Regions from separate parts of the Kitasatospora sp. NPDC051702 genome, predicted to be linked through region 2. Evidence: riboswitches for the same ligand, from Rfam matches in the RefSeq annotation. Region 2 holds a riboswitch; the other holds the start of a gene.
The links. Region 2 has a riboswitch for glycine ahead of gcvP (aminomethyl-transferring glycine dehydrogenase). Riboswitches for the same ligand answer to the same signal wherever they lie in the genome.
Positions count from the first base shown of each region.

Region 1: another riboswitch for glycine. It lies ahead of gcvT (glycine cleavage system aminomethyltransferase GcvT); the one in region 2 lies ahead of gcvP (aminomethyl-transferring glycine dehydrogenase).

Region 1 covers NZ_JBFAZB010000005.1:233,339-237,742, reverse strand. Annotated here, with positions in the region: gene AB0N04_RS07310 (enhanced serine sensitivity protein SseB C-terminal domain-containing protein) at 1-333, opposite strand, end outside; gene AB0N04_RS07305 (enhanced serine sensitivity protein SseB C-terminal domain-containing protein) at 450-1,253, opposite strand; glycine riboswitch at 1,442-1,547, shown strand; gene gcvT (glycine cleavage system aminomethyltransferase GcvT) at 1,780-2,901, shown strand; gene gcvH (glycine cleavage system protein GcvH) at 2,990-3,364, shown strand; gene glyA (serine hydroxymethyltransferase) at 3,491-4,404, shown strand, end outside.
Region 2 covers NZ_JBFAZB010000024.1:13,466-17,869, forward strand. Annotated here, with positions in the region: gene AB0N04_RS20600 (MFS transporter) at 1-280, opposite strand, end outside; gene AB0N04_RS20605 (PRC and DUF2382 domain-containing protein) at 515-1,642, opposite strand; glycine riboswitch at 1,866-1,969, shown strand; gene gcvP (aminomethyl-transferring glycine dehydrogenase) at 2,205-4,404, shown strand, end outside.

The DNA of each region.
Region 1 (4,404 bases), on a different contig from region 2:
GGCCGCGATCTCCCGCCCGGAGATGACCTCGTGGGCCCGGGCCCAGCCGGAGGCCGCCAGCTGCTCGGGCGAGGTGACGGCCGGCGCGTAGCCGTGGCCGCTGATCTCCATGTTCCCGTACTGGGCGTCCGGGCTGCCCGGCGTGCCGTGCCAGAGCAGCATCCACACCTGCCCGTCGGCCAGCGCGTGCAGCAGCTGCTCGTACGCGTCGTAGCGCTCCGGCACGACCTCGCGCAGGGCACGCTCCAGCGCGCCCGGATCCGCCCCGGGGCGCCCGGCGGACGCCTGGCCCCAGGGCCCCGGTGCACCGCCCGCTACCGCTCCCGCACTCATGCGCCCACCTCGCCGCGCCTCTTTCCTCAACCCAGCCGGCCCGTCGGCCGTCTGCACGCACCCTATGGCGCGGCACCGGCCACCGCCACGGCGACGTGCCTACGAACGAACGCCGCTCACACCCGCGCGTAGAAAGGCAGTACCCGGGCGAGCAGCCACTCGACCACCGGATCGTCGGCGAGATCGAGCAGTACGAGGTGGACGCCCCCCGGCAGCGGTGCGGTTCCCAGGGCCCGGCCGAGCGCCTCGTTGACCGCGGCCGGGTCGGCCGGGGCCGCCGGATCCAACTGGACGCCCACGAACATCACGGTCGGTTCGCCCTCGATGCTGGCCAGCGCCCGGCGGGCGGTCAACACTCCGGGGAGGAGCGACAGTTCCGCGCGGCAGGCGGCCAGGAAGTGCTCCGGGTCCTCGCCCGGCACCGGCTCGCGCAGCGCCACCCGGCCGCCGGTGGGGGCCAGGGCCTCGCCGGCGGCGTCCCAGCGGTCCTCCCGCGGACCGCGGCGCAGCTCCGCCACGCCCTGCGGCGGCACCGGGATGCCCACCGCGGCCTCCGGGTTGACGGCGATGCCGACGCCCAGCGGCAGGCCGCGGGCGAACTCCCAGGCCGGTGCCACCGCGAACGCCATCCCCGGCGCCTGCTGCAGGAACACCTCCTGCGAGGAGAAGACCGGGACGTACGGGTCACCGGCCAGCTCGACGGTCGGCAGGTCCAGCGACTGCCCCTGCGGGTCGCCGCCGGCCGGCAGCGGGATCCACACCTGGCTGCGGGCCAGCACCTCGATCACCCGGGGCGTCGCACCCGGGTCGCCCAGCGCGGCGGTCAGCACCTGCTCCAGCTCGTTGGCCGGCCACCCGCCGCCCGGCGGCGCCGACTCCGGCCCGCCCCACCCCTGCTGCTGCTCCACCGGGTACCCCATGCGCGCCTGATCCGCCCTCTGCCGCTCGGCCGCCCTGTGCTACGCCGACGCGGAGCAGTTTAGGGCCCGTGTTCGGTATCACGCGGCGTGACCGGGGCCCCTCTCCCGCCCGCGGCCCGGACGTGCCATGATGTGCGCGTTCGACGGCGCAGTGGGCCGCCGGGCCCCACAACTCCATACCGGCCGCTCGAACCCGCGCGGGAGAGCCCGGAGTACCCCCTCAGGTGGTACAGCCGGCGCCGAAGGAGCAAGTCCTCCCCGGAATCTCTCAGGCCCCCCTACCGCACGGGTTAGGCACATCTGGAAAGCGGCGCACGGCCCTGTCGCGCGCCCACCCACGGTGCAAGCCGCCATGCTGTCCTGGATGCTGGAAACAGCTGCGGGCAGGTGGGCGGTGAAGCTCTCAGGTTCGACGACAGATGGGGAGACCCACGCCGCCGCATGCCCGCGCGCAGGGGTCGGTCCCCGAGCGGGCACGGTTCCGGCGCGTGCACCCCTGAGTGCCCCGACCGAGGAGTTCCTGGCCATGTCGTCCCTCCGCCTGACCGCGCTCGACGCGCTGCACCGCGCCCTCGGCGCGACCATGACCGACTTCGCCGGCTGGGACATGCCGCTGCGCTACGGCAGCGAGCGCGAGGAGCACCTCGCCGTCCGCAACCGCGCCGGTCTGTTCGACCTCTCCCACATGGGCGAGATCACCGTCACCGGCCCGCAGGCCGGCGAGATGCTGGACCACGCGCTGGTCGGCTTCGTCTCCGCGCTGGGCGTGCTGCGCGCCCGCTACACCATGATCTGCGCCGAGGACGGCGGCATCCTGGACGACCTGATCGTCTACCGCCTGCGCGAGGACGCCTTCCTGGTCGTCGCCAACGCCTCCAACGCCCAGCTGGTGCTGGACGAGCTGATCGCCCGCGCCAAGGGCTTCGACGCCGTCGTCACCGACGACCGCGACACCTACGCGCTGATCGCCGTCCAGGGCCCGGAGTCCACCGCGATCCTGGCGAAGACCACCGAGGCCGACCTGCCCGGCCTGAAGTACTACGCGATCCTCCCGGCCCAGGTCGCCGGCCGCGACGTGCTGCTCGCCCGCACCGGCTACACCGGCGAGGACGGCTTCGAGATCTTCTGCAACCCGGGCGACGCCGAGGCCGTCTGGCAGGCGCTGACCGCCGCCGGCGAGGGCCACGGCCTGGTCCCCTGCGGCCTGTCCTGCCGGGACACGCTGCGCCTGGAGGCGGGCATGCCGCTGTACGGGCACGAGCTCTCCACCGACCTGACCCCGTTCGACGCCGGCCTGGGCCGGGTCGTCCGCTTCGACAAGACCACCAACGAGGGCGCCTTCGTCGGCCGCAAGGCCCTGGAGAAGGCCGCCGCCGAGGCCGAGGCCAACCCGCCGCGGGTGCTGGTCGGCCTGGTCTCCGAGGGCAAGCGGGTGCCGCGCGCCGAGTACACCGTGGTCTCCGCCGACGGTGCGCCGATCGGCCGGATCACCTCGGGCGCGCCGTCCCCCACCCTGGGACAGCCGATCGCGATCGCCTACGTGGACGCGGCCCACGCCGCCCCGGGCACCACCGTCGCGGTGGACGTGCGCGGCAAGCACGAGCCGGTCCAGGTCGTGGCGCTGCCGTTCTACAAGCGCGCCCGCTGAACCCCCACTCCCCCGAAGACCCACGTCGAAGCCGTCCGCGCGGCGGCCCGCTTCGTCGTACCCGCTTCCCATCCTGGAGAATGACGCCATGAGCAACCCCCAGCACCTGCAGTACACCGAGGAGCACGAGTGGCTGACCGCCGCCGAGGACGGTGTCTCCACGATCGGCATCACCCAGCACGCCGCCGACGCGCTCGGTGACATCGTCTACGTGCAGCTGCCCGAGGTCGGCGACGAGGTGACCGCCGGCGAGACCTGCGGCGAGCTGGAGTCCACCAAGTCGGTCAGCGACCTGTACTCCCCGGTGACCGGCGAGGTCGTCGAGACCAACCAGGACGTTCTGGACGACAACGGCCTGGTCAACAGCGCCCCCTTCGAGGGCGGCTGGCTGTTCAAGGTGCGCGTCGCGTCCACCGGCAAGCTGCTCACCGCGGACGAGTACAACGCCTTCATCAAGGCCTGACCCGCTCGTGACCGGGCGGGCCGCAGCGCGGCGGCCCGCCCGCGCCGACCACCCGTCGCCCGCCACCCTTCCGAGGGCGCGCTCCGCACGGCACCCCTGATCCTCCTCCACCGGGAAGACCACACCATGACGGTTCTCAACCAGTCCCTGCACTCCCTCGACCCGGAGATCGCCGCCGCGGTCGACGCCGAGCTGCACCGCCAGCAGACCACGCTGGAGATGATCGCCTCCGAGAACTTCGCCCCGGTGGCGGTCATGGAGGCCCAGGGCTCGGTGCTCACCAACAAGTACGCCGAGGGCTACCCCGGCCGCCGCTACTACGGCGGTTGCGAGCACGTCGACGTGGTCGAGCAGATCGCGATCGACCGGATCAAGGCCCTGTTCGGCGCCGAGCACGCCAACGTCCAGCCGCACTCGGGCGCGCAGGCCAACGCCGCCGCGATGTTCGCGCTGATCCAGCCGGGCGACACCATCCTGGGCCTGAGCCTGGCTCACGGCGGTCACCTGACCCACGGCATGAAGATCAACTTCTCCGGCAAGCTCTACAACGTGGCCGCGTACCACGTGGACGAGAAGACCGGCCAGGTCGACATGGCCGAGGTCGAGCGCCTCGCCAAGGAGCACCAGCCGAAGCTGATCATCGCCGGCTGGTCCGCCTACCCGCGCCAGCTCGACTTCGCCGAGTTCCGCCGGATCGCCGACGCCGTCGGCGCCCTGCTGATGGTGGACATGGCGCACTTCGCCGGCCTGGTGGCCGCCGGGCTGCACCCCAACCCGGTGCCCTACGCGGACGTGGTCACCACCACCACCCACAAGACCCTGGGCGGCCCGCGCGGCGGCGTCATCCTGTCCAAGGCCGAGTGGGCCAAGAAGATCAACTCCGCGGTCTTCCCCGGCCAGCAGGGCGGCCCGCTGGAGCACGTGATCGCCGGCAAGGCCGTCGCCTTCAAGGTCGCCGCGTCCGAGGAGTTCAAGGAGCGCCAGCAGCGCACCCTGGACGGCGCCCGGATCCTCGCCGAGCGCCTGCTCCAGGCCGACGT
Region 2 (4,404 bases):
CCAGACCCGCCAGCGAGATGAGCAGCATCGGCTTGCGGCCCCGGAGGTCGCCGAAGCGGCCCAGCAGGGGAGTCAGCACGGCGGCGGAGAGCAGGTTGGCGGTCATCAGCCAGGTGATGCTGGACGCGGAGACGTTCAGTTCCTTGGCCAGCGAGGGCAGGATCGGGACGACCGCGGTCTGCACCACGCTGAACGACAGCATCGCCAGGATGAGGGCCGGCAGGACCCGGGCGCTGCTCTGCTTCTCGGCCGCGATGGTGGGCTGGGGTGCCTCACTCACGGTTGCTTCCTCCCGTACATAGTGAATGAACTGAAGTAACCATGCCGGGAGATACTTCAGAGTGTCAAATATCGATCGGTGAAGCTTTGGCAAAGTCGAAGGATCCCGGTGCCGGCGGCGGGCCGAGCGGTGCCGTCCGGGCGCAGCGCGAGGCCCCCGGACCGAGGGTCCGGGGGCCTGGTGGAGCGGGTCAGGAGGGCTGGTGGAGCCCGTCGGGGCGGCGTCGGGGCGGCGTCAGGACAGCGGGCGCAGGGCCGCGGGGCGGCCGTTGTCGGCAGCCGGGGCGGAGCCGGGGGTCGGAGCGTGGTCCGGGCTCTGGCCCGGGGTGTGGTCCGGGGTGTGGCCCGGGCTCTGGGAGGAGGACCCGGGGGCGCCGGGAGCCGAGGTCTCGTCGTGGACCTCGACGTGCTCGCGCCGCAGCTCGTCCGTGACCACCTCCTCGGCGGTGTACCGCTCGACCACCAGGCGGACCCGCTCGATCGGGGCGAGGTACTTGCGGACCACCGGGCGCTCCTCGCGCAGGGTGACCTCCTCCACCGCCTCGGCGATGTCCTTCTCGGTCAGCGAGGCGCGCTCGGCCTCGCTCACCGGCATCCGCTCCACCCGGACCCGCTCGCGCACCACCGGGACGCGGCGCTCGACCGGCTCGCTGGTCACGTACTTGCGCAGCTTCGCGGTGCCCAGGACGTGCCACTCGGTGGTGATGTCCAGGCGCTCCTCGCGGCAGGTGATCTCCAGCGGGCCGCTGGGGGAGGAGGACGACGGGGTGTCCGCCCCGGGGGCCGGGGTGGTCGCGGGCGGGACGACCTGCGGCTTCGGCTCGACGACGGGTACCGCCGCCGCGGCGGCGGCGACGGGAGCGAGGGTGCTGAGAGTGCGCACGCTGGCCTCCGGGGCGGTGCTGGTGCTCGTGGCGGTGGTCGGGGAGGGAGTGGGGGCGGGGGAGAGGAGGGCGGCGGCCTTCGCGGGCTCGGCCGCCGGGGTGGAGCCGAAGTCGAGGTCGGGCTGCGCGGGCCGGTCGCCCGACCCGTTGGCCGACCCGCCCTCGACGGGGGTGTCGAGGCCGTAGTAGCGGTAGAGCTGGAGCTCCTGGGCGGGCGAGAGGTGCTGGCCGACGCCGAAGTCCGGCGAGTCCTTGACCAGCGACTTGTCGTACGGGACCCGGAGCTCCTCGCCGGAGAACTCGCTCGTGGTCAGCGGGACGAAGGCGTCCCGGCCGAAGATGCCGGTCCGGACGGCCGCCCACTCCGGCTGGCCGGTCGCGTCATCCAGGTAGACCTCGTCGACCGTGCCGATCTTGTCCCCGTTGCGGTCGACCGCCTTGTGGCCGATGAGGTCCCGGGGGTCGATGTCGGTTTGCACTCTTTCCTCCAGTGCGCTGCACCTGCGGAACTCCCGCAGGACGGCGTCGGAGCACCCGTCCCGTCCGCCACTTCACACCAAAAGCCATGAACCGGGCGGGCGCGACCGGTGCGCCGCCGGACGGGCTGCGCGTTGGGCCGTCCGGGGTACGCGCGTAGACCCCGGGTGACCTGACGCACCCGTGATCGGACGGCCTCCCGCTGGTACCCTGGGCGGCGACCGCCGAGCCCGCTCGGGAGAGTCCCCGCCGGCGGAATCCGCTGGTCGGGGCGCCGAAGGAGCAACTCCTCCCCGGAATCTCTCAGGCATCCGTACCGTGCGGGATAGGTCACTCTGGAAAGCAGGGCAGGAGCGTCGGCACGTGAGCCGGCGACACCACCCTCACCGACGGTGCAAGCCGACGGCGCGCCACCGCGTGTCGTGCGGGCGAAGCTCTCAGGTCCCGATGACAGAGGGGGAGGCCTGTCGGGTTCGTCCGCCCAAGTCGCTCCGCTGCCCGCAGCGGGGTAGGCCCGCCGGCGTGCGTACCCCCGCCGGTCCGTGACCAGGAGGCCTCGACCACATGAACGCCCAGCCGAACGCGGGACGCCCCACCGGCGCCTCGACCCTCACCGAGCTTGAGCTGGCCAGCCCCTTCGAGAACCGCCACATCGGCCCCGACGCCTCCGCGCAGGAGAAGATGCTGGCGTCCATCGGCTACGGCTCGCTCGCCGAGCTCGCCGACACCGCCGTTCCCGAGGCGATCCGCTCCATCACCGCGCTGGACCTGCCCGCGGGCCGCAGCGAGGCGCAGGTCCTCGCCGAGCTGCGCGAGCTGGCCGGCCGCAACCAGGTGCTCCAGCCGATGATCGGCCTGGGCTACTACGGCACCTTCACCCCGCCGGTGATCCTGCGCAACGTCATGGAGAACCCGGCCTGGTACACCGCCTACACGCCGTACCAGCCGGAGATCTCCCAGGGCCGCCTGGAGGCGCTGCTCAACTTCCAGACCCTGGTCTCCGACCTGACCGGCCTGCCGACCTCCGGCTCCTCGCTGCTCGACGAGGGCACCGCGGCCGCCGAGGCGATGGCGCTGGCCCGCCGCGTCACCAAGGTCAAGGGCGGCGTCTTCCTGGTCGACGCCGAGACCCTGCCGCAGACCGTCGCGGTGATCCAGACCCGCGCGGAGCCGACCGGTGTCGAGGTCGTCGTCGCCGACCTGTCCGCCGGCATCCCGGCCGAGATCGTCGAGCGCGGCGTCTTCGGCGTCCTGCTCCAGTACCCGGGCGCCACCGGCGTGGTCCGCGACCTCACCCCGCTCGTCGAGCAGGCGCACGGCCTGGGCGCGATCGTCGCCGTCGCCGCCGACCTGCTGGCGCTCACCCTGCTCAAGTCCCCGGGTTCGCTCGGCGCCGACATCGCCTGCGGCACCTCGCAGCGCTTCGGCGTGCCGATGGGCTTCGGCGGTCCGCACGCCGGCTACCTGTCTGTGCGCGCGGAGTACGCCCGCTCGCTGCCCGGCCGCCTGGTGGGCGTCTCGGTCGACTCCGACGGCAACCGCGCCTACCGCCTGGCGCTGCAGACCCGCGAGCAGCACATCCGCCGTGAGAAGGCCACCAGCAACATCTGCACCGCCCAGGTGCTGCTCGCCGTGATGGCCTCCATGTACGCCGTGTACCACGGTCCGGACGGCCTGGCCGACATCGCCCGCCGCACCCACCGCTACGCCGCCGCCCTCGCCGAGGGCCTGCGCGCCGGCGGCGTCGAGCTGCTGCACGGCGAGTTCTTCGACACCGTCACCGCCGTCGTCCCGGGCCGGGCCGCCGAGATCGCCGCGGCCGCCCGCGCCAACGGCGTCAACGTGTACCAGGACGGTGCGGACCGGATCTCGGTCTCCACCGACGAGACCACCACCCGCGAGCACCTGGCCGGTGTCTGGGCCGCCTTCGGCGTCCCCGCGGTCGAGGTCGCGGAGGCCGCCGACGCGCTGCCGGCCGCGCTGCTGCGCGAGGACGAGTACCTGACCCACCCGGTCTTCCACAGCCACCGCTCGGAGACCGCCATGCTGCGCTACCTGCGCCGCCTGTCGGACCGGGACTACGCGCTGGACCGCGGCATGATCCCGCTGGGCTCCTGCACCATGAAGCTCAACGCGACCACCGAGATGGAGGCGGTGACCTGGCCGGAGTTCGGCCAGCTGCACCCCTTCGCGCCGATCGAGCAGGCCCAGGGCTACCTCACCCTGATCCGCCAGCTGGAGCAGCAGCTGGTCGAGGTGACCGGCTACGACGCCGTCTCGATCCAGCCGAACGCGGGCTCGCAGGGCGAGCTGGCCGGCCTGCTGGCCGTCCGCGCCTACCACCAGGCCAACGGCGACACCCAGCGCGACGTCTGCCTGATCCCCTCCTCCGCGCACGGCACCAACGCGGCCTCGGCCGTGATGGCCGGCATGCGCGTGGTCGTGGTGAAGACCCTGGTCGACGGCGACGTGGACGTCGACGATCTGAAGGCCAAGATCGAGCAGCACCGCGACAGCCTCGCCGTGCTGATGGTCACCTACCCGTCCACCCACGGCGTGTACGAGACCGAGATCACCACCATCTGCGCCCTGGTGCACGAGGCCGGCGGCCAGGTGTACGTGGACGGTGCCAACCTGAACGCGCTGGTCGGCCTCGCCAAGCCGGGCAAGTTCGGCGCGGACGTCTCGCACCTGAACCTGCACAAGACCTTCTGCATCCCGCACGGCGGTGGCGGCCCGGGCGTCGGCCCCGTCGCGGTGCGCG